Regions from separate parts of the Pantoea jilinensis genome, predicted to be linked through region 3. Evidence: predicted binding sites of a transcription regulator. Region 3 holds the regulator's gene; each other region holds the start of a gene.
What was found. The regulator PhoB, encoded in region 3, activates phosphate uptake and scavenging genes when phosphate is short. The targets are predictions, from matches to a motif close to CTGTCATAAAACTGNCNNAT.
Positions count from the first base shown of each region.

Region 1: the regulator PhoB is predicted to act here: its motif matches at 7,147-7,166, upstream of pstS (phosphate ABC transporter substrate-binding protein PstS).
Region 2: the regulator PhoB is predicted to act here: its motif matches at 3,573-3,592, upstream of glpT (glycerol-3-phosphate transporter).

Region 1 is NZ_CP077746.1:39,845-47,913, forward strand. Features, by position in the region: gene KTJ90_RS00185 (MFS transporter) at 1,146-2,387, opposite strand; gene phoU (phosphate signaling complex protein PhoU) at 2,492-3,226, opposite strand; gene pstB (phosphate ABC transporter ATP-binding protein PstB) at 3,244-4,017, opposite strand; gene pstA (phosphate ABC transporter permease PstA) at 4,062-4,952, opposite strand; gene pstC (phosphate ABC transporter permease PstC) at 4,949-5,911, opposite strand; gene pstS (phosphate ABC transporter substrate-binding protein PstS) at 5,998-7,041, opposite strand; gene glmS (glutamine--fructose-6-phosphate transaminase (isomerizing)) at 7,207-8,069, opposite strand, start outside.
Region 2 is NZ_CP077746.1:3,885,436-3,893,504, forward strand. Features, by position in the region: gene metE (5-methyltetrahydropteroyltriglutamate--homocysteine S-methyltransferase) at 1-546, opposite strand, end outside; gene metR (HTH-type transcriptional regulator MetR) at 691-1,617, shown strand; gene KTJ90_RS18290 (YehS family protein) at 1,701-2,180, shown strand; gene KTJ90_RS18295 (carboxylate/amino acid/amine transporter) at 2,502-3,362, opposite strand; gene glpT (glycerol-3-phosphate transporter) at 3,738-5,078, shown strand; gene yigL (sugar/pyridoxal phosphate phosphatase YigL) at 5,128-5,928, opposite strand; gene pldB (lysophospholipase L2) at 5,980-6,972, opposite strand; gene rhtB (homoserine/homoserine lactone efflux protein) at 7,085-7,708, shown strand; gene KTJ90_RS18320 (DUF1460 domain-containing protein) at 7,780-8,069, opposite strand, start outside.
Region 3 is NZ_CP077746.1:3,139,817-3,147,885, forward strand. Features, by position in the region: gene KTJ90_RS14860 (PstS family phosphate ABC transporter substrate-binding protein) at 1-677, opposite strand, end outside; gene phoR (phosphate regulon sensor histidine kinase PhoR) at 697-2,010, opposite strand; gene phoB (phosphate response regulator transcription factor PhoB) at 2,025-2,714, opposite strand; gene sbcD (exonuclease subunit SbcD) at 2,912-4,111, shown strand; gene KTJ90_RS14880 (AAA family ATPase) at 4,108-7,782, shown strand; gene KTJ90_RS14885 (DUF799 domain-containing protein) at 7,812-8,069, opposite strand, start outside.

The DNA.
Region 1 (8,069 bases), 920 kb from region 3:
CTTTTTTTTGGTATTACGCTGTGCGGTAACGGCGCATTACATCCACACCCTGCATGACGATATTACCCACGCTCATCTGACGATAAAAAAAAGACCTGGATAAAATTGTTTAATGATTTACTGCCACACGCAATAATAACGCTCATCAATTATACCCTTAATGTAATATTTACAGGCTCAGCCAAAGTTATATTGATCAAATATTTTGATCTTATTGTCGATTTTAAAATCACAATTATTGAATCAAACCTCAGTGCGTATAAAATAAGAACTCTTTTAACTCAGGTTCTTATGGCTTTTTTTATATGTCTTTATTCTTACTCATCGTAATGATTTATGAAACGGACTAATGTTTGCGAAACAACAAATCAGTAACTTAGCAAAACTATCCTTCTTAGATTCTAAAGCAAAAAAGGATTTATCTGTACAAGGTATTTATTTAGCCCAAATAAAAATGTTTTTTAACTTTAAAATTAAATGCTAAATTTATTTAACGCAGACGAGCTAATGTGAAAACCGCAATCATATTAATTTCACATGGATTCAGACGCTGCTTTTACAGGTTATGGCTAACCTTAAAAAGCGCATTTTTAAATTTTCGTTTGTTACACACAGCAAAAGGATATGGCATGTATAAGGCCATGAAATTCTACGTCAGCGATCATTCAACCGGAGGATTGCTGCTGCATCGGATGGATTGTCCGCAGCTGCCTTCAGAGACAAGGCGGGCATTTATAGGAAGTTGCTATACTTTCAATCAGACACTTAGCGTAGCCAGGATAAGCTATACGGGTGTGATGGCATGTCCATTCTGTGCCAGTAAGCCTGATATAAAATCAGTTAAGTCATAAGCAAATTTGGTGTTAAAAAAAGCGACAAGACCCAGAAAGAAATTAATCTGATCAAAAATTGATCTCATCGGAATCTGATAATTTTATTGCCAGTGAGATTAATTGAGTGTGTAAGCTCTCTGAATAAATCCCTCTGTATCCGCTTGATATATGTTATCAACCGCACTCTATCCTGAAATAGAGTGCGGATTTTTTTCTCATCTTGCTGATCATCTACTGAGATGACGATTGTGAATCCTGTTGCTGAACCCGAATAGCTGAGATGACAGTCACAGCTCCTGCTTCAGGTGAGCATCAGCCAATGGCCCCCAGCGTATCTTCCTGACTCTGTTTCTTCGGCAGCAGGAACAGCGTTGCCACAATATCCAGCAGATAAATCAGCGCCAGCAGGGTAATCGCCGCTGTGAACGAGAACTGGCTCGCCAGCAGGCCAATCACGACCGGACCAAAACCGCCTACGCCACGCCCAAGGTTGAACAGGACGTTCTGCGCGGTGGCACGTACCTGTGGCGGGAAGGTATCGGAAATCAGCGCCCCATAGCCGCCAATCATGCCGTTAACAAACATTCCCATGATGGCGCCGGTAAAGAGCATGATGTTCGGGTCACGCAGCTGCGCATAGACCACCACCATCACGACAGCGCCAAACTGATAGAGCAGGAAAATTTTCCAGCGTGCAAAGCGATCAGCCAGCACGCCAAACAGCCAGATGCCAAAGGTCATGCCGACGACGGTCACGGCGGTCCAGAGGCCCGATTTTGTCAGGCTGAAACCAAAGCTGGAGGAGAGGTAGCTCGGCATCCAGATCATCAGCCCGTAGTAGCCAAAATTCTGGACGGAGCAGAGGATAAAAATGCCCAGGCTGGCTTTAGCGGTAGCGCGATCGCGGACCAGCAGCTTCAGGCGTGCCGGAAACGAGAGTGACGGCACATGTTTAACCTGTCGCTGATACGCCTCAGGTTCTCCCATCCCGCGACGAATGGCGAACGAGACCAGCGCAGGCAACAAACCAACCAGGAACATGCCACGCCAGCCGATAATATTCAGTAGCGGTGGCGTGATAAAGGCCGCCATCAGCACGCCCAGCTGCCAGCCGATACCGACCCAGGCTGAGGCACGATTACGCTTCTCCGCAGGCCAGGCTTCGGCAATCAGCGCCATACCGATCCCAAACTCGCCGCCCAGCCCCACACCTGCCAGCGTTCGCCAGGCGAGCAGATCCCAGTAGCCCTGCGCCACCGCGCACAGGCCGGTAAAGATAGAGAAGACCAGAATCGTGACGGTCAGCATGCGGATGCGACCATAACGGTCGCTGAGATGACCAAAGACGATGCCACCGATGACCGCGCCGATCAGCGTCCAGGTCACCAGCGATCCTGCCTGTGATGGATTGAGCGCCAGCGAAACACTGATAGCCGGCAGCATAAACCCGAGTATCAGCAGGTCAAATCCATCCATGGCATAACCGCTGACCGCAGCCAGCATCGCTTTGCCCGGCGTTACGCCCGGTTTAGATTGGGGAGAAGGAGACATCATTGCGCACCTCAGAGAGTAAAGTGCCGCAATTATAAAGAGAGTTCAGGAGGTGACCAATCAGAAAGGCTTATCCCTGCGCCTGTCTGGCACAGGGATAAGGTGTATCAGGAAGGTTTGTTGCTGCCATCGTCACCCGACAGTAATTCATCGAGCCGATCCCCGCCCACATGACGAAAATCCTGACCTTTGACGAAATAGAAGATGATTTCGCAGATGTTCTGGCAACGATCACCGATGCGCTCAATGGCGCGGGCGCAGAACAGTGCCGTCAGCACGCTGGGAATCGTGCGCGGATCTTCCATCATGTAGGTCATCAGCTGACGAACAATGCCTTCATACTCTTTATCCACCTTCTTATCTTCACGGTAGATGGTAATCGCTTCATTGAGATCCATACGTGCAAAGGCGTCGAGCACATCATGCAGCATCTGCACGGTGTGACGTCCCAGCGACTCAAGGCTCACCAGCAGCGGAAGATGCTGTTGACCAAATTTCTCCAGCGCCGTGCGGCTGATCTTCTCCGCCACATCGCCAATGCGCTCCAGCTCGGAGATCGTTTTGATGATCGCCATCACCAGACGCAAATCGATCGCGGTTGGCTGACGTTTGGCGATGATGCGCACGCAGGCTTCATCAATCTCCACTTCCATCATGTTGACCTTCTGGTCGCCGTCGATCACCCGCTGCGCCAGTTCGCCATCCAGATTATGCATCGCGGTAATAGCATCAGTCAGCTGCTGCTCGACCATGCCGCCCATGATCATCACCTGGGTACGGATATGCTCCAGTTCGGCATTGAACTGACCGGAGATGTGCTTATTCAGATTCAGATTATCCATGTCGTTCTCCTGTCAGATCAGCCGTAGCGGCCAGTAATATAGTCTTCGGTTTGCTTCTGCGCGGGCTTGGTGAACAGCGTGTCAGTATCGCTGAACTCAATCAGTTCGCCCAGGTACATGAAAGCGGTATGGTCAGAGCAGCGTGCTGCCTGCTGCATGTTGTGCGTCACGATCACCACAGTGTAATCCTGCTTCAGCTCGGTGATCAGCTCCTCGATACGGCCGGTGGAGATGGGGTCCAGCGCGGAGCAGGGTTCATCCAGTAGCAGGACTTCCGGACGAATCGCGATGCCGCGGGCAATACACAGACGCTGCTGCTGGCCGCCGGAAAGACTGTAACCGCTCTGATGCAGCTTGTCTTTGGTTTCATTCCACAGCGCCGCTTTGGTCAGCGCCCACTGTACGCGCTCATCCATATCGGCACGTGACAGCTTTTCAAACAGACGCACGCCGAAAGCGATGTTGTCATAGATCGACATCGGGAACGGTGTCGGCTTCTGAAACACCATGCCGACGCGGGCGCGCAGCAGCGCGATATCCTGCTGTGTCGCCAGAATATTTTCGCCATCCAGCAGAATGTCCCCTTCGGCCCGCTGCTCCGGATAGAGTGAGTACATCTTATTGAAGGTACGCAGCAGGGTAGACTTACCACAGCCCGAGGGCCCGATAAACGCGGTCACCTCATTCTTAGCGATATCCAGATTGATGTTCTTCAGCGCATGAAACTTGCCGTAATAGAAGTTCAGATTACGGACCTGAATTTTATCGGCTGATGCTGTCGCGATACTCATAATTCATCTCTCTTATACGGCGCCGCTCAGGGCCGCGCCGGAAGTTAACCGTGTTTACCTTTGGCGAAAATGACACGCGCGACAATGTTCAGCAACAGCACGCAAAGGGTAATGATCAGCACACCCGCCCAGGCCAGGCTCTGCCATTCGGCAAACGGGCTCATGGCGAATTTAAAGATGGTGACCGGCAGGTTCGCCAGCGGCTGCATCATGTCGGTGCTCCAGAACTGGTTCGACAGTGCCGTAAACAGCAGCGGGGCTGTTTCACCTGCGATGCGGGCAATCGCCAGCAGCACGCCAGTAATGATGCCGGAGACCGAGGCTTTCAGGGTGATGGCCGAGATCATCTTCCACTTGGGCGTGCCGAGCGCATAAGCGGCTTCACGCATGCTGTCTGGCACCAGACGCAGCATGTTTTCAGTGGTACGAATCACAATGGGCACCTGCAGCAGAGCCAGTGCAATCACCCCGGCCCAGCCGGAGAAGTGCTGCATCTTCGCCACCACCAGGGTGTAGACGAACAGGCCGACCACAATGGAGGGTGCTGAAAGCAGAATGTCGTTAATAAAGCGAATCACTTCTGACAGCGCCGATTTGCGACCATATTCCGCCAGGTAAATACCCGCCATGATGCCCAGCGGCGTACCAAAAAATGTAGACCAGAAAATCAGCAATCCACTGCCCGCCAGGGCGTTCGCCAGACCGCCGCCCGCGGTATTCGGCGGTGGCGTTGATTCAGTGAACAGGGACCAGGAAAGCCCATCTACGCCGCGCGTTACGGTGGTAAACAGGATCCACACCAGCCAGAACAGACCAAATGCCATGGTCAGCAGCGACAGCGTCAGCGCAATTTTATTTTTAGTACTGCGCCAGGACTGCATTTTACGGCGCGATGCGTCCAGTTCGGCACGCGCCTGAATTTCAATCGTGGTCATGAGCGCGCTCCTTCACTTTTCTGCAGTCGCATAATCATCAGCTTTGAAATCGCCAGCACGATAAAGGTAATCACAAACAGGATCAGTCCCAGCTCCATCAGCGCGGCAACATGCACGCCCGACTCCGCTTCTGCAAACTCGTTAGCCAGTGCTGAGGTAATGCTGTTACCCGGCATAAACAGCGACGGGCTGTCGAGCTGGTAGGTGTTGCCGATAATAAAGGTGACCGCCATGGTCTCGCCCAGCGCACGACCCAGTCCCAGCATCACACCACCAATCACGCCATTTTTGGTAAAGGGCAGTACGACGCGCCAGATCACTTCCCAGGTGGTGCAGCCGATACCGTAAGCAGACTCTTTCATCATCACCGGGGTCTGTTCAAACACGTCGCGCATCACCGAAGCGATGTAAGGGATGATCATGATTGCCAGAATCACCCCTGCCGCAAGAATACCGATACCAAAAGCGGGGCCGGAGAAGAGTTCGCCGACAATCGGAATGCCCGACATCACGTCATTAACCGGCGTCTGAAAATATTCGGCGAACAGCGGCGCGAAAACAAACAGGCCCCACATGCCGTAAACGATACTCGGGATAGCCGCCAGCAGCTCAATAGCCGTGCCCAGCGGGCGACGCAGCCAGGCGGGTGAGAGTTCAGTCAGGAACAGCGCGATACCGAAACTCACCGGCACGGCAATAATCAGGGCAATGATGGAGGTTACAAGGGTGCCGTAGATCGGTACCAGTGCACCAAATTGTTCGTTGGGCGCATCCCAGGTTTTGGTCCACAAAAAGGCGAAACCAAACTTCTGGATGCTGGGCCACGAGGAGATGATCAGGGAAACAATAATGCCGCCCATCAGTAACAGTACAATCAGCGCAGCCAGTCTGACCAGCGCGCCAAAAATCTTATCACCTTGTTTACCCGGGGCTTTGAATGCCGGCTTCGTTGCAGCCATAGAAGTCTCAGTCTTCAGAAGTTATCAGGGCGGCATGAGCCGCCCGTTGGGTCTGACCGGACCGCTGCCCGGTCAGGGTCGGTCAATTACTGATAAAGCGCTTTACCAGAACTGTCTTTGATGTTGGCTTTCCAGGCGGCGCGAATCTGCTCGGTCACGCTCTCTGGCAGCGCAGCATAATCCAGCGCAGTGGCGGTTTTGCTGCCTTTCTTGTAAGCCCAGTCGAAGAACTTCAGTACTTCAGCGCCTTTGGCCGCATTCGCCTGGTCTTTGTAGATCAGAATGAAGGTGGTTGAGGAGATTGGCCAGGCATCAGCGCCCTTCTGGAAGGTCAGATCCTGTGCGAACGATTTGCTCCAGTCTGCGCCTTTCGCGGCATTGCTGAAGCTGGTTTCGCTTGGTGCCACCGCTTTACCATCAGCATCCATCAGTTTGGTGTAGGTCAGGTTGTTCTGTTTAGCGTAGGCATATTCAACATAACCGATTGAACCCGGCAGACGCTGAACAAACGCGGCGACGCCGTCGTTGCCTTTACCGCCCAGACCCACTGGCCAGTTAACGGTGTTGCCTTTACCAATTTTGCTGTTCCAGTCCTGGTTCACTTTCGCCAGATAGCTGGTGAAGACGAATGAGGTGCCTGAACCATCAGCGCGACGCACCACGTTGATGTTGGTTTCCGGCAGTTTCACGCCCGGGTTAAGTTTGGCGATCGCCGGGTCGTTCCACTTTTTGATGGTGCCGAGATAGATATCGCCAACGGTCTTGCCATCCAGCGTCAGCTGGCCTGACTTGATACCGGGCAGGTTAACTGCCAGTACCACACCACCGATCACGGTAGGGAACTGGAACAGGCCATTTTTCTGCAGATCTTCATCTTTCATTGGCGCATCGGACGCACCGAAATCAACGGTTTTGGCGATGATCTGTTTAACGCCGCCAGATGAACCGATGCCCTGGTAGTTAATTTTGCTACCGGTGGCTTGCTGATATTCTGCTGCCCACTTGGCATAAACCGGCGCCGGGAACGTCCCGCCTGCGCCAGTGAGATCGGTGGCCGCAAAAGCAGATACCGCGCTTACGGCGAAGGTGGTGGCGAGGATTCGGGCTACGGTGCTACGCATCAGTGTCATGTTCCCTCCAGGGGAGAAAAGTCAGGCTTGGGGCCGTTTTAGTAAGAGTCTGTGATTGCTGCAGGAGGGAAAATAGGACAGTTTGATGACAGTGAAATGTACGAAATATGACAGTTATATGACAGAGGGCCAGAATGAAGTGGGCCCGCGACGGGGCCCACCAGGTTATTCCACGGTAACGGATTTTGCCAGGTTACGAGGCTGATCGACGTCGGTACCTTTAATCAGGGCAACGTGATAGGAGAGTAGCTGCAACGGCACGGTGTAGAAGATGGGGGCAATCACCTCTTCAACGTGCGGCAATGGGATAATCTTCATGCCGTCACTGTCGCTGAAGCCCGCATCCTGGTCGGCAAACACATAGAGCAGGCCGCCGCGTGCGCGCACCTCTTCGATGTTGGATTTCAGCTTCTCCAGCAGTTCGTTGTTAGGTGCCACCACAATAACCGGCATGTCCGCATCAATCAGCGCCAGCGGGCCATGTTTCAGCTCGCCTGCGGCGTAGGCTTCCGCATGAATATAGGAGATCTCCTTGAGCTTCAGCGCCCCTTCCATGGCAATCGGGTATTGATCGCCACGACCCAGGAACAGCGCATGATGTTTGTCAGAGAAGCCTTCAGCCAGATTCTCAATCAGCTTATCCTGCGCCAGCATCTGCTCAATCCGGTTCGGCAACGCCTGCAGGGCATGAACGATCTCATGTTCAGTCTCAGCAGACATCCCTTTCAGACGGCCCAGTTTCGCCACCAGCATCAGCAGCACCGCTAACTGGGTAGTGAATGCTTTGGTGGAGGCGACGCCAATTTCGGTGCCCGCTTTGGTCATCAATGCCAGGTCAGATTCCCGCACCAGTGACGAACCGGCCACGTTACAGACCGCCAGCGAGCCCAGATAGCCCAGCTCTTTAGAGAGACGCAGCGCCGCCAGGGTATCTGCCGTTTCACCCGACTGCGACAGGGTGATCAGCAGGCTGTTTTTGCGCACTGCTGACTTGCGATAGCGGAACTCAGAGGCGATCTCCACATCAC
Region 2 (8,069 bases), 750 kb from region 3:
CGACAGACGTTCAAAGGGTTCACCTTTGACTTTACCCAGCCACAGATACGTCACCGGCCCGAGCAGCACCGGCTTAATGTTATGGCCCAGCGCCAGCGCCTCATCAACCTCGTCCAGCAGCTGAGTCCAGCTCAGTTTAAATGTCTGGCCCTGAGTAAATTCCGGCACGATGTAGTGATAGTTGGTGTTAAACCATTTGGTCATTTCTGCCGCCGCCGCGGGTTCGCCGGTCGGCGCACGCCCGCGCCCCACGCGAAACAGCGTATCCAGATCAACGGTGCCCTCTGTGTTCTGATGACGTGCAGGCACATTGCCCAGCAGCAGGCTGGTGGTCAGCACATGATCATACCAGGCGAAATCGCCGACCGGCAGCAGATCGACGCCCGCCTCTTTCTGCTGTTGCCAGTGTCGCGCCCGCAGCTCGCGGCCCGTCGCCAGTAGTGCCTGCTGCGTGCTGTCGCCTGCCCAGTAACTCTCCAGTGCTTTTTTCAGTTCACGGCGCAGACCAATGCGGGGAAAGCCGAGGGTATGGTTGAGGATAGTCATGTGCTGTTCTCCAGATAATCTTTCACTTTGGCTAAAATGGGCAGCCAAAGATGTTTAGCCGTCCAGATGTTTACACTGCTATAATCTGCGGGTACTGTATGTCTCTCAAGCGCAATATGTTCATTTTCGATGTGAAGGACTCTCATGATCGAACTCAAGCACCTGCGGACGCTTCAGGCTCTGCGCAATACGGGATCGCTGGCGGCGGCGGCGGCCCAGCTTCATCAGACGCAATCGGCGTTGTCTCATCAGTTCAGCGATCTGGAGCAGCGGCTGGGATTCCGCCTGTTCGTGCGTAAAAGTCAGCCGCTACGCTTTACGCCGCAGGGGGATATTCTGCTGCAGCTGGCTGAGCAGGTGCTGCCGCAGATTCAGCAGGCGTTGCAGGCCTGTCATGAGCCGCATCAGACCACGCTGCGGGTGGCGATTGAGTGTCACAGCTGCATTCAGTGGCTGACTCCCGCGCTGGACAAGTTCCGCCAGAGCTGGCCGCAGGTGGTGATGGATTTCAAATCAGGCGTGACCTTTGATCCGCAGCCCGCTCTGCAACAGGGTGAGCTGGATGTGGTGCTGACCTCCGACATTCTGGCGCGCTCGGGCCTGTTCTACTCGCCGATGTTTGATTATGAAGTCCGGCTGGTACTGGCGACGGACCACCCGCTGGCGCAGGTTGAGCAGATTTCGCCAGAAGATTTGGCCGATGAAGTGTTAATGATCTATCCGGTTCAGCGTCAGCGTCTGGATATCTGGCGTCACTTCCTGCAGCCAGCGGGCGTGAGTCCGGCTCTGAAAAGTGTGGATAACACCCTGCTGATGATTCAGATGGTGTCGGCGCGCATGGGGATTGCCGCACTGCCGCACTGGGTGGTGGAGAGTTTTGAGAAGCAGGGTCTGGTCGTTACCCGCACGCTGGGCGATGGCCTCTGGAGCCGTCTTTATGCCGCCGTGCGCGAAGGCGAGCAGCGTCAGCCTGTGCTGGAAGCCTTTATCCGCTTTGCCCGTCAGCACGCCTGCGAGCATCTGCCATTTGTGCGCGACGCCGCGCTGCCCGGTGCAGTATTACAGCGGTAATCCGGCGGGCACAAACCTGCGCGAACGCGGGCGAAATCCCCTATAATGCGCAGCCTGTCGACTGAACATGAGAAGATCTCACCATGACTAACAATGATATTCTGCGCAGCGTGCGCTACATGCTCAATCTGAGCGATGCCAAAATGGTGGAGATTTTTGCGCTGGCGCAATGTGACGTGCCGGTAGCGGATATTCAGGCGTGGCTGAAAAAAGATGACGATGCCGCGTTTCGTCCCTGCCCGGATGTGCTGATGGGTTATTTTCTGAATGGCCTGATCTTTTACCGTCGTGGCAAAAGTGAAGATGCGCCCGCGCCGTCCATAGAACGCAAGATGACTAACAATATCTTCATGAGAAAGCTGCGCATCGCTTTTGATCTGAAAACCACCGACATTCCTGATGTCCTGAAGCGCGTGAATTTTACTGTTTCACAGGCTGAGATTGGCGCGATTTTCCGCAAACCGGATCATAAGAACTATCGCGAGTGTGGCGACCAGATTCTGCGCAACTTCCTGAAAGGGCTGGCGATGATTCAGCGTCCTAAGAGTGAGAAGCCTGCCTGATATGGCGCCATCCAGTCGGAAATGGCGGGTTGCTGCGTAAAGACGGCGTAAATCCATCCCTGGAGCCTCGACCGCCGCATCCCTGCGGCGGACGCTTTACTTCTCAACCCGCCATCCCCTCCTTCATATTCGCTCTGAGTCCTTTGTTCAACTGCGATGATGCTGTTAAGTCTCCAGGGCTGGCGCGTCTGAAGAGCGAAGCGTCCGGGCCAGGGATGGCCCGGACGATCCACAGGGAGGTGAGATTCCTTCGCGATCGGACGCGCCAGCCCGGGAGGCCGCAGTCCGGCTACAGCAACGGTTTGTCCCAGCACCTAATGATTACCGGTCACTACGCCCCACCACCCACCGCTTATGCACCCACAGTGAGGCGAGGATCACCAGCGCGCCCGCAATAAAGCTCGGCCAGTGCGGCTTCTCCTGCCAGATAGCCAGATTCACCAGCAGCCCGGCGGGAACGTGCATGTTATTCATAATGCCCAGCGTACCGGCATCGACCTGCGTCGCACCGTAATTCCACATAAAATAGCCGAGACCGGAAGCTGCCACCCCCAGCCAGACCAGAATGCCCCACTGCAATGAAGTCGTCGGCAACTTCTGCGGGTTACCCCAGGCACACCAGGCGATCACCGCAATCAACACTGCCCCCAGATAGAACCAGGAGAAAGCGGTATGCTGCGGCATGGGTCGGGTCTCCTGCAGACGCTTATAACCTACCATTCCCGCCGCAAAGCAGATGTTTGCCAGCTGCACTAACAGCAGGCCAAACCAGAAATGATCGCTGACTTTGTCATAGCGAATAATGGCCGCGCCTGCCACCGCCAGCAACGCACTGAAGATATAGCCGATGCGCAACGGACGACGGCTGATCAGATCATAAATCAGCGTCACGTAGAGCGGGGTCATCACCGTAAACAGCAGGAACTCCGACACGCTCAGGTAGAGATAGGCTTCGAAGCTCAGCAGATACATCACGCCCAGCTGCAACATCCCCACCAGCATATAAAGCAGCAATGTCGAAGGGCGATGGCCGCGCCAGCGCAGGAAAGGGAGAAACACCAGCGCAGCAAGCGCCAGACGCATGAGCACAGAGAACCAGCTGTCTACCTGACCGGCAAGATACTCGCCAATCAGGCTGAACGAAAAGGCCCACAGAATGGTGGTAATAATCAATAAAAACACGGTGACGATCCCGAAATAAACAGGCCGTCAGTGTAAACAATGTGCAGCCCTCAGGCTGTTAAATCTGGTTGACATCTGATTACTAACCAGGCGATTAAAACGCCCGAAAAATGACTTGTTTACACTTACTGACATAAGCGGTGCCGGAATGGGTTTTATGCCAGATAAAATGCGCGAAATGATCCATCGGATGATCATATTCGCTCTCAACTGTAATAAAACTGTAACAAATGTGTCACTCATCACAGTAACGTTGCGCAACTAACACTATTCTTTGCGCGAAATGGAACATCCTGCGTCCATTTTTTTCTGCTCTTTTCCTGCCCCAACCTGCTGGGAATAAAAAACCATAATGTGCCCTGGAGGGCCTCACTGATGCTGAGCATTTTTAAACCTGCACCACGTCAGCCGCAGGTGGCGGAGGATCATGTCGATCCGCTCTACCGTCGCCTGCGCTGGCAAATTTTCATCGGGATCTTCTTTGGTTACGCGGCCTACTATCTGGTCAGGAAAAACTTCGCACTCGCCATGCCCTATCTGGTGGAGCAGGGTTTTTCACGTGGCGATCTCGGTTTTGCCTTATCCGGCATCTCCATTGCCTACGGCTTTTCAAAATTCATCATGGGCTCGGTCTCTGACCGATCAAATCCGCGCGTCTTCTTACCGGCTGGTCTGATTCTGGCCGCGGCGGTGATGCTGATTATGGGATTTGTCCCCTGGGCGACGTCCAGCATCATGGTGATGTTCGTGCTGCTGTTTGTCTGCGGCTGGTTCCAGGGCATGGGCTGGCCACCCTGTGGACGTACCATGGTTCACTGGTGGTCGCAGAAGGAGCGCGGCAGGATTGTCTCGGTCTGGAACTGTGCACATAACGTAGGCGGCGGTATTCCGCCTCTGCTGTTCCTGCTCGGTATGGCGTGGTTCAACGACTGGAAAGCAGCACTCTACATGCCGGCGTTTGGCGCGATTGCTATTGCGATTCTGGCCTTTGCGCTGATGCGTGATACACCGCAATCCTGTGGTCTGCCGCCGATTGAAGAGTACAAAAACGACTATCCGCCTGATTACGATGCCAGCCACGAAGAGGAGCTGACGGCAAAACAGATCTTCATGAAGTATGTGCTGCCAAACAAATTGCTGTGGTACATCGCACTCGCCAACGTCTTTGTTTATCTGCTGCGCTACGGCATTCTCGACTGGTCGCCGACCTATCTGCGCGAAGCAAAACACTTCACGCTGGATAAATCGTCGTGGGCCTACTTCCTGTATGAATATGCGGGTATTCCGGGCACGCTGCTGTGTGGCTGGATGTCGGACAAAGTGTTCCGCGGCAATCGCGGTGCAACCGGGGTGTTCTTTATGACGCTGGTGACCATTGCAACTGTGATCTACTGGCTCAACCCGGCGGGTAATCCTGGCGTCGACATGGCCTGCATGATCGTGATTGGCTTCCTGATCTACGGCCCGGTGATGCTGATTGGTCTGCACGCGCTGGAACTGGCACCGAAAAAAGCGGCGGGCACGGCAGCGGGCTTCACCGGCCTGTTCGGCTATCTGGGCGGATCGGTGGCGGCCAGCGCCATTGTCGGTTACACCGTCGATTATTTCGGCTGGGACGGCGGCTTCATGGTCATGATTGCGGGCTGTGTGCTGGCGGTTATTCTGCTGTTACTGACCATGGTCAGCGAACACAAACACAAAAAGACCCTCGCCTGACGGCCATAAAAACAGGGTCGGTTATCCGGCCCTGTTTTACGCTGACGGCTTAAGCCAGATAGAGCGTGCGAAGCATCTGCGGCACCGCATCATCGGCATTCGACCCAATCACATCCAGCGCTGGCAGCGTATCTTTCAACCGCTGATGGGCGTTCTGCATGATAAAGCCTTTACCCGCCATGCTCAGCATCTCCACATCATTCATGCCGTCGCCAAAAGCGATACAGCTTTTCAGCGTGTGGCCCAGCGTCTTCGCGACCGCCTCCAGCGCATGTCCTTTCGACACGCCACCCGCCATCACTTCCAGACAGGTTGGCAGCGAGAAACTGACATTAACCCGGTCGCCCCAGCGCGCTTCAATCGCCTGCTCCATCGGAATCAGATGCTCAGGATTTTCGCAGGTGAAGAAAACCTTGCTGATGTTATCAGTAGGCAACAGACCCGGCTCATAGACCTGATAGTTGAAGACCGACTCGCGGAAATAGTCCTGCTCCGCCGGGCTTGAACGGCTGACAAACCACTCATCGTCGCGGTAAACGTGCGTCAGAATATCACTGTGATGATACTGCAGACCAAACAGATCGCTGGCGATGCCCTCATCCAGATTATGACTGAACACCAGTTCGCCCTGTGCGTTGTGCACGCGCGCGCCGTTTGAGGTGATCATATAGGCAGGAATGGCCAGGCTGTCGCGCATCTGTCCGACATCAATATGATGACGGCCAGTGGCGAACACAAAGTGAATATCTTTCGCGACCAGCTGCTGCAGTGTTTCACGCGCAAAAGGGGTCAGACGATGTTCGGGAGAAAGCAGCGTGCCATCCAGATCGGATGCAACGATGTGATACATGAAAACCTCGGGTATCTGGTTCTGCCGGTTTAACCGGTCGGATAAAAAACGTCAGTGGTGCGATGAAAAAAAGTCGACCACTGCATTGAGTGCTTCGGCGCGCATCTCATCCTTTTCAAACAGGATCTCATGACGCGCACCCTCGATCACCCGTGGCTTATTGCCCTCACACGGATGACCCGCCGCGGCCATTGCGGCACAAAACAGATCCTGTGAACGATTGTCGACCACCCGATCGTCGCTGGCCTGTAACAGCAGCAGTGGCGTGGTGATTTTATCGACCTGACTGATAATATTGCGACCCGCATGGATGCCTTCACGCACCCAGTGGTAGGTTGGCCCGCCGACGCGAATCGCCGGATCGTCCGCATAAAATCGCAGGTTTCGCCGGTAACGCTCGGTGCTGTGCGTCAGCCGGTTAATGCCAAACGGGTGCGCGCGCCAGCGTCCGGTGCCGAGCGCATAGCCATCGCGCATAGCCGGACGTTTCTCCGCCCAGTCAAGAAGCCGATGGGCCAGAAATGAGGGCAGCGGCAAGGCAATGCCAAACATCGGCGCCACTAACGCTGCCGCATGAAACGCCTGCGGCTGACGCGCCAGGAACAGCGTTAAGATTGCGCCACCCATCGAGTGAGCCAGCGCATAGCGCTGCTGATAGTGACCGCTGACAATTTCTTTAAGATAGAGCGTTTCAAGATCGTCGACGTAATGGGTAAATTCTGCCACGTGACCGCGGTGTGAATCTTCCAGCAGGCGATCGGAACGCCCCTGACCGCGATGGTCCAGGATCACCACATCAAATCCGCAGTGAAACAGATCGTACGCCAGCTCAGGATATTTTATGTAACTCTCGATGCGTCCCGGCACAATCAGGATCACACGCTTATGTTGCGGCGATGTGAAGCGGACATAGCGCAGCGTCAGATTTCCTACGCCGGTAAACTCCCGTTCTTCACGACTGTGCCAGAAATCGAGCAGCGGCCCGGTGGCGAAGGCAGCAAAGGCTTTTTCACGTCGCAGCCAACTGGCTTTGTGTTGATTCATTCGCCCTCCTGATGACCGGATACTGAGTCATGAATGCCATGCGCAGGCCGTAGCGTCGCGCTTATTTCTGGCGTATTGTGTCACAATTCCGTTACTAAAGAGAGCCTGACCCATGACCATCGAATGGTGGCTGACCTATCTGCTTACCACCACAATTCTCAGCCTGTCGCCTGGCTCCGGGGCAATCAACACCATGAGTACCGGTATCAGCCATGGCTACCGTGGCACGGTAGCGTCCATCTCCGGTTTGCAGGTCGGCCTGGCACTGCACATCGTGCTGGTCGGTATCGGACTGGGCGCGCTGTTTTCACAGTCGTTGCTGGCGTTTGAAATTCTGAAATGGGCCGGTGCAGCCTATCTGGTCTGGCTGGGTATTCAGCAATGGCGCTCCGCAGGTGGCATCGATCTGGATGCGGTCGCCAAAGCGATGCCGCGTCGTCGCCTGTTTAAACGCGCCGTGCTGGTTAACCTGACCAACCCGAAAAGTATCGTCTTTCTGGCCGCCCTGTTCCCGCAGTTTATCCAGCCGCATCAGCCGTTGTTTATGCAGTATCTGGTGCTGGGCGTGACCACCGTAGTGGTCGATATCATCGTGATGATTGGCTACGCCACGCTGGCCACACGCATTGCTGGCTGGATTAAAGGCCCAAAACAGATGAAGTTAATGAACCGTATTTTCGGTGGTCTGTTTATGGCGGTGGGCGCGCTACTGGCCAGCGCCAGAAAGATCGCTTAAGGCCTTACGCGCCGACACGCTGAGGTCGGCGCGATCCTGCCCTGCATCACATTCTCCTTTTCCTGGCACCACTACGATGCGGTCAATGGCACCGCACGCAACACAATAATGCCCGGTTTTGATCGCATATACTCCCTGAATGGCGTATCGACCACTTTGCGATGAGCGGCCAGCGAAGAGGCGTTCCTGAACCACAACCGTCCATCATGCCAGACGGCAATCCCAACGTGCGACACATCCAGTCCCTGAGCGTTGGTATAAACGCCAATGTAATCGCCGGTCTGAATCTGCTTCAGTACCTGCGATGTGATGGCGCGGGCTGGGATGTAAGTAATGCGTCGGGGAACCACACCCAGACCGG
Region 3 (8,069 bases):
GCCAGCATTTTTACGCCGCTGAGATGAAAGCCAAAACTGGCGTAGCCGATGCTGCGCGAATTACCGGCCACCGCCTGCACCACCGCGGCCGAGCCAGGAAACTCCGCTACGTCGCTGCGGAAATCGCCTTTGCATAGCACCTGCTGTTTGAAGAAACCCCAGGTGCCGGAGGCGGAATTACGTCCATAGCGCTGAATGGGGCGTTTGTTCCATTGCGCGCCGGTTAAACCGAGATCGCCCCAGCGCAGCGGCACACTGTGTGCGCCACACAGACGGGTAATGGAGAAGATGGCGTCGAGCTGACGCGGTTCAATCTGCTGCAGCGGGTTACGCTGATTCACTACCACCACCAGCGCATCCATCGCCACCGGCACCGCCAGCGGCGGATAACCGTAGCGCGCCTCAAAAGCCTGCCGCTCATCGGCCTGCATCGGGCGGCTCATCGGACCGAGCTGTGCGGCACCTGCTGCCAGCGCGGTCGGTGCGGTTGAGGAACCGGAGGCCTGAACCTGCACATTGACGCCCGGCGCCTGCCGACTAAAATCCTCGCCCCACAGGGTCATAAGATAGCCAAGCGTATCTGAGCCGACACTGCTGAGATTGCCGGAGAGCGTGCCGTGCTGGGCCAGCGCCAGGCCCGGCAGCAGCGTAACAATCAATACAAGAAGAATGCGCATCAGGAAGATCCGGCAGCCATTAATGAACGGCATTCTCCTGCATCACGCTGCTGACAATCAACCTCGCGGGCAGCGTAAACGTAAAACAGGTCTCTTTGTGCGGCACGCTGGTGATGTCGAGCCGCGCGTTGTGGTGACTCAGCGCATGTTTCACTATCGCCAGACCCAGCCCGCTGCCACCAGTGGCACGTGAACGCGCTTTATCGACGCGGTAGAAACGCTCGGTCAGACGGGGAATATGTTCTGAAGCAATACCCGGCCCGTTGTCGCAAACCCGGAAGGTGGCGCCCTGTTTGCCGCGCAGCCAGCTGATATCAATCCGCGTGCCATCCGGAGTGTGATTTACCGCGTTATAAACCAGATTGGAGATAGCACTGCGAAGCTGTTCATCGTTGCCGAACACTTTCAGATGGGGATCGGTATGGAAATGAATATCGTGACGACCGCCACTTAGCGTCGCCGCCTCATGCTGCAGCAGCTTCAGCATGACCGGCACATCCACCTTCTCTTTCAGATCGATGGCAGGCGCGGCTTCAATGCGCGACAGCGTCAGCAGCTGTTTGACCAGGCTGTCCATACGACGCGTCTGCTCCGACATCGTGTGCAGCGCTTTGCTGCGCGAAGGCTCGCTCATCACCGAGTCGTTCATCATCTCCAGATAGCCCTGCAGCACCGTGAGCGGCGTACGTAACTCATGGCTGACGTTGGCAAAAAAGTTGCGGCGCGCCCCTTCCAGCTGATGCATCTGCGTCACATCACGCGCCACCAGCAGCCACTGCCCCTCGCTGTAGGGCATGACGCGAAATTCCATGTGAAGTTTGTTGTTCAGCACCAACGTCAGGGGCTTGTCAAAATCGCGCTGGCGCAGATAGCGTGAGAACTCCGGATAACGCAGCAGATTGAGGATGTTCTGGCCATTATCTTCCGGCCAGCGCAGACCCAGGTGCTGTTGCGCCAGACCGTTACACCAGAAAATAGTGCCCTCTTCCGTGGTCAGGATCACCGCATCCGGCAGCGACTCGGCACCGCTGCGGAAACGTTTGATCAGATTACCGAGTTCACGTCGCCGCCGCCGGTTGCGCAGCTGCATCTGGTAAAGACCATAAAACAGCGGTTCCCAGCTGGCACGCCCGGCGGGTGGCGTCATGGTGCGGTCGAGCCACAGCCAGTGCGACAGCCGCATCAGATTGTGGAAATGCCATAACAGCACCATGACCACGCTCAGCAGCAACCACCAGGGCAAACCGCCAGACAGCAGGCCCAGCAGCACCGCAGGCAGACAGGCCAGCAGCAGTTCTGTCAGTAATCTCTTCCAGGAGAGGCGTTCCAGCACGGTAAAGGCTCCGTTTAGTAGCGGGCAGAGAAACGATACCCTGTTCCACGGACGGTTTGTACCATGCGATCGTGGCCGGAGACTTCCAGCGCTTTACGTAAACGGCGAATGTGAACATCAACAGTGCGATCTTCCACATACACATTGGTGCCCCAGACGTGGTTCAGCAGCTGTTCGCGGCTGTATACGCGTTCCGGGTGAGTCATAAAGAAGTGCAGCAGCTTATATTCGGTCGGGCCCATCTCCAGCGGCGTGGTTTCGGACATCACGCGATGTGAAGAAGGATCCAGACTCAGTCCCTGCATCTCAATCACCTCTTCCACCGCCATCGGTGAAATACGGCGCATCACCGCTTTAATTCGCGCCATCAGCTCTTTGGGTGAAAAGGGCTTGGTAATGTAATCATCGGCGCCCACTTCCAGGCCACGCACCCGATCTTCCTCTTCGCCACGCGCGGTGAGCATCATCACCGGGATATCCCGTGTCATCGCCTCGCGTTTCAGATGCTTGATAAACTGAATACCGCTGCCTCCAGGTAACATCCAGTCCAGTAAAATCAGATCGGGCCAGGGTTCAATCAGCTTGCCCACGGCACTGTCATAATCTTCCGCCTCAATTGGCTGATAGTCGTTCTGCTCCAGAACAAAACACAACATTTCACGGATGGGGGCTTCATCCTCCACAACCAAAATGCGCTTAGCCATTATTACTCCTGCTGATTATGACGGCTGTCACTGAGATTCGCGGCGCCATTATGCGTCAGATTTGTGACACTTTTATGAAAAACATAACCTGCCTGTAACGCCGTTGGTAATCATTTATGACAGCGCAGCGACAATTTTTCGCTTTGGCCGCAGAGCCAGTATAATCGCCGGGCGAATCACAACGGCAGGGACTCATCATGCGCATCATTCATACTGCGGACTGGCATCTGGGGCAGTTCTTTTACAACAAAAGTCGGGCAGCCGAACATCAGGCGTTTCTCGACTGGCTGTTGATCCAGATTGAACAGCATCAGGTGGATGCGTTGATTATTGCAGGCGATCTGTTTGATACCGGCACGCCGCCCAGCTACGCCCGCGAGATGTTTAACCGCTTTGTGGTGGCGCTGCAGCCCACCGGTTGTCAGCTGATTGTGCTGGCGGGCAACCACGATTCCGTGGCGACGCTGAATGAGTCGCGCGAACTGCTCGCCTGTCTCAACACCCGGGTAATCGCCACCCCCCAGGAGCAGGATGATGTGTTGCTGCTGAACACCCGCCAGGGCGAACCGGGCGCGCTGCTCTGTGCCATTCCTTATCTGCGACCGCGCGATATTCTGCGCAGCCGGGCGGGTCAGTCAGGGCGCGATAAACAGACCTCGCTGCTGGAGGCGATTGCCCATCACTATCAGCAACGCTTCGCCGCCGCCCAGGCGCTGGGTCATGCATTGCCGATTATCGCTACCGGACATCTCACCACCGTCGGGGTCAGCCAGAGCGATTCGGTGCGTGACATCTACATCGGTACGCTTGATGCCTTCCCCGCCAGTGCCTTTCCGGCCGCTGACTACATTGCACTGGGCCATATTCATCGCGCCCAGCGCGTGGCGGGCAGCGAGCATATCCGGTACAGCGGTTCGCCCATTCCGCTGAGTTTTGATGAGCTGGGCAGCGAAAAAAGCGTCTTTCTGCTGGAGCTTGCGGCAAGCGGCCTGCAATCCGTTACGCCGCTGGTGGTGCCGCAGGCGCAGCCGATGCAGGTGCTGAAAGGATCGCTGGCACAGATTGCGGAACAGTTACACGCCTTCAGCACGGCTGAGCAGGAGAAGCCAACCTGGCTCGACATCGAAGTCACCACGCAGGAGTACCTCAGCGATCTGCAGCATCAGGTCGAAACCCTGACCGCCACGCTGCCGGTTGAAGTCCTGCTGCTGCGCCGCAGCCGCGAGCAGCGGCAGCAGAGCCTGGCGCGGCTCGACAACGAAACCCTGAGTGAGCTGAAAGTGGAAGAGGTCTTTGCCCGCCGGCTCGCGCTGGATGAGGAGCTGCAGCCTGCGCAAATCGACGAGATGACCACCCTGTTCCGCCAGACGCTGGCCGCCATGGAAGAGACCCAATGAAGATCCTCACGCTACGGTTTAAAAACCTCAATGCTCTGCGCGGTGAATGGTTCATCGACTTCCGCGCCGAGCCTTTTGCCAGCAATGGCCTGTTCGCCATAACCGGCGCGACCGGCGCGGGTAAAACCACCCTGCTGGACGCCATTTGTCTGGCGCTCTATCACCAGACGCCGCGCCTGGGCGCGATTTCCCAGAGCCAGAATGCGCTGATGACGCGCGACTGTGCCGAATGTCTGGCTGAAGTAGAGTTTGAGATCAAAGGCGAAGCCTGGCGCGCCTTCTGGAGCCAGAACCGTGCGCGTGGCACCGCCGACGGTAAGCTGCAGGCCCCGCGCGTTGAGCTGGCGCGCTGCGCCGACAACACCATTGTTGCCGATAAAGTCGGTGACAAGCTGAAGATGATCGAAACCCTCTCCGGGCTTGATTTCGAACGTTTTACCCGCTCAATGATGCTGTCGCAGGGCCAGTTTGCCGCCTTCCTCAACGCTAAAGCCAGTGAGCGTGCCGAACTGCTGGAGGAGCTGACCGGCACCGAAATTTACGGCCTGATCTCCGCCGCTATCTACGAGCGTCACAAAGAGGCGAAAACGCAGCTGGATATGTTGCGCAGTCAGGCGGGTGCGATGGCACTGCTGGATAGTGACGCGCGTGACGCCCTGCAACAGCAGCTCACCGATCTGACCGACGCGGAACAGCGGCTCAGCGCGCACTATCAACAGGCGCAGCAGCAGCAGCAGTGGCAGCAGCAGGCGCAGCAGTTACAGCAGGAGAGTGAGCAGGCTGATGCCGCGTTGCAGCAGGCTCAGTCTGCATCCCAGGCGGCAGAGACGGACCGCCAGCGGCTGGCTCGCAGCGAACCGGCTGAAAAGCTGCGGATAAAACTGCAGCAGCGTGATGCATTACGCACCGAACAGCAGCAGATCGAGAGCCACTGCCAGCAACTGACCGCATCGGCGCAGCAGGCGCAGAACCAACAGCAGCAGCATCAGCAAAATTACGCTGCTGCTCAGACGGTCCGCCAGCAGGCGCTTCAGGAACAGCAGCAGCAGGAGAACCTGCTGACGGAACAGGTATTACCGCTGGATCAGCGAATCATGACGCTGCAGCAGCACTTTGCAGAGCAACAGCAGGAAAATGCCCGCCAGCAACAGCAGGCTGACCAGACGCAGACCAGACTGGCGGAGCAGAAGCGTCAGGTCACGTCAGTGCAGCAGGCGATGACTGAACAGCATCAGTTACGTGAGCAGCTTGCCGATCTGGCGCATTGGGGCGCTTCACTGCCGGTATGGCAGGAGAACTTTGCCCTGCTGGCACAGCGTGAGGCGACGCTGGCCGAACTGCAGCAGCAGTGCGAACAGCAACAAAAACAGATCGACGCGCAGCAGGCGAAACAGCAACAGCAGGCACAGCAGGCCCTGCCGCGCCAGCAGGCGGAGCAACAGGCGCACCAGGCGTTGTTGCAGGCGGAGCAGGCACTCACTTCGCTTCATGAACAGCATCCGCCCGCTGCACTGCGGCAGGCATTAAGCCAGTTGCAGACCAGCCGTCCGGCCCGTCAGCAACTGTTGCTGCTCTCCACGCAGTGGCAGCCACTGCATCAGCAGCTGAATCAGCGCCAGCAGCGGCTGACCGCGCTTGAAAAAGCGCAACAGCAGAGCGAAGCGGAACTTCAGACTCTGCGTGAAACGTGGAAACGCGAAAAACAGCAGCTGGATGACGTTGAAAAAATTTGTGCGCTGGAGCAGCAGATTATCGATCTCAGCGATTACCGCGCCCGGCTCCCCCCCGATCAGCCGTGCCCGCTGTGCGGCTCCTGCACCCATCCGGCCATTGAAACCTACAGCACGCTGGAAGTGAGTGCTAACCAGCAGCGCCGGGCTGCGCTGCTGCAGCAAACTGAGACATTGCGTGAAGCAGGAACGGCAAAAAGCGAACAGCTAAAGCAATCTGCCGTTCAGCAGCAGACCCTGCGTGACGAAATCGCGGAAATGCAGCGTCAGCTTGACCAGCTTGAGCAGCAATGGCAGGCACTAAGCGGTGAGCTGGCACTTACCTTCACCCTTGCCGACCGCGAAGCGTTAGCCGCGTGGCAGCAGCAGCAAAGCGAACACGAAAGCCAGCTTGAGCAACAGCGACAGACACAGGAAGCCGCCGAACAGGCACGTCAGGCCGCGAAAGATCACCATCTTCAGCAGTTGCAGGCCTGGCAGCAACATCTGCAGGCACAGCAACTGGCGCAGCAGTCGCTGATCAGCCTGCAGCAGGCGCTGGATGCGCTGCACCAGCGGAAGCAGCAGGAACAGCAGGCCATGGCGCAATTGCAATCCCGTTTAGCTCAACAGTTCAGTGACCACAACCTTGCCCTTCCGGATGCCGCGAATCGCGACACGTGGCTGGCGGAACAGCAGAGGCGCTGGCAGCGCTGGCAGGAGAGTGAGCAGTTGCTCGCTAACCTGCAGCCGCAACTGTTAAAAGGCGAAACCCAGCTCACCGCCCTGCAACAGCAGGCAGAGCAGGAACAGCAGCAACTGGCCATCCGTCAACAGCAACAACAGCAGAGCCAGACACAGTTAGGTGAAATGCGTCAGCAGCGTCAGGCGCTGTTTGGCGATCGCGAAGTCACCCTCGCCCGTCAGCAGATGCAGGCCCGCATTCAGCAGTCTGATGAACAGCTGGCGCAGCAGCTCGCTGCCCTGCAGCAGGCGCAGGCTGAAGTCAGTCGCCTGCAGGGTGAGCTGTCGGGACTGGAAAATCAGCGTCAGACGCTCAGCGGCAAACTGACAGAGGCGGAAAGTGCACTGCAGCAGTCACTGGAGAGCGCCGGATTCGCGGATGAAGCCAGCCTGCGCGCGGCGCTATTGGATGAGCAGACCGCGCTGCAACTGCGTCAGCAGCTGCAGCAGCTCGACCAGCAATGCCAGCAGCAGCAGGCGCGACGGGCAGATCTGCGTCAGCGGCTCAGTGTCCATCAGCAGGCGAAGCCTGACGCGATGCCGGAATCCGCCGAAGCGCTGGCACAGCAGCTCGAGCAGTTACGGCTGGCACTGCGCGACAACGCCAGCCTGCAGGGCCAGGTTCAGCAGCAGCTGCACAGCGATGCCAGCCTTCGCGCCCGTCAGCAGAGCCTGATGACGCAGATTGAACAGGATGGTGTGGTGCTGGCGCAGTGGAGCCGGCTAAACGATCTGATCGGTTCCGCGACCGGCGACAAGTTCCGGCGCTTCGCCCAGGGCTTAACGCTGGATCATCTGGTGTCGCTCGCTAACAGGCAGCTTGATCGGCTGCATGGCCGCTATCTGCTGCAACGCCGGGCGCAGGATTTGCTGGAGCTGGATGTGGTCGATACCTGGCAGGCTGATGCGGCACGCGACACCCGCACGCTGTCGGGTGGCGAGAGCTTCCTGGTGAGTCTGGCACTGGCGCTGGCGCTATCGGATCTGGTCAGTCATAAAACGCGTATCGAATCGCTGTTTCTGGATGAGGGATTCGGCACGCTGGATGCTCAGACGCTGGATACCGCGCTGGATGCGCTGGACGCGCTTAACGCCAGCGGTAAAACCATTGGGGTGATCAGCCACGTGGAAGCGATGAAAGAGCGTATTCCGGTGCAGATTAAAGTGCGTAAGATGAATGGGTTAGGCTACAGCCAGCTGGAACTTCCGCAGGGATAACGGGCGCCAGCGCGCCCGTCTGAGTCTGATCAGCGGGCGCTAACCAGCGTGTAGCGTGGGCCGGTAAGTAACCCGCCCTGCTCGTTCTGGGACAGCAGTCGATTGCTGGTCAGTCCGGCCACGGTGTGCGCTTTATCAGTGACGTTGCTGGCAATCTGTTTGATCGCCGCGTTCACCAGCATCCCCACCAGTCCGCCATTGTTATTGTTGTTATCTTCACTGTCGCTGGCAGTGGCCTTACCCTGCCAGATCTCTTTGCCGCTGCGCAGATCCACCAGCCGTGCCTG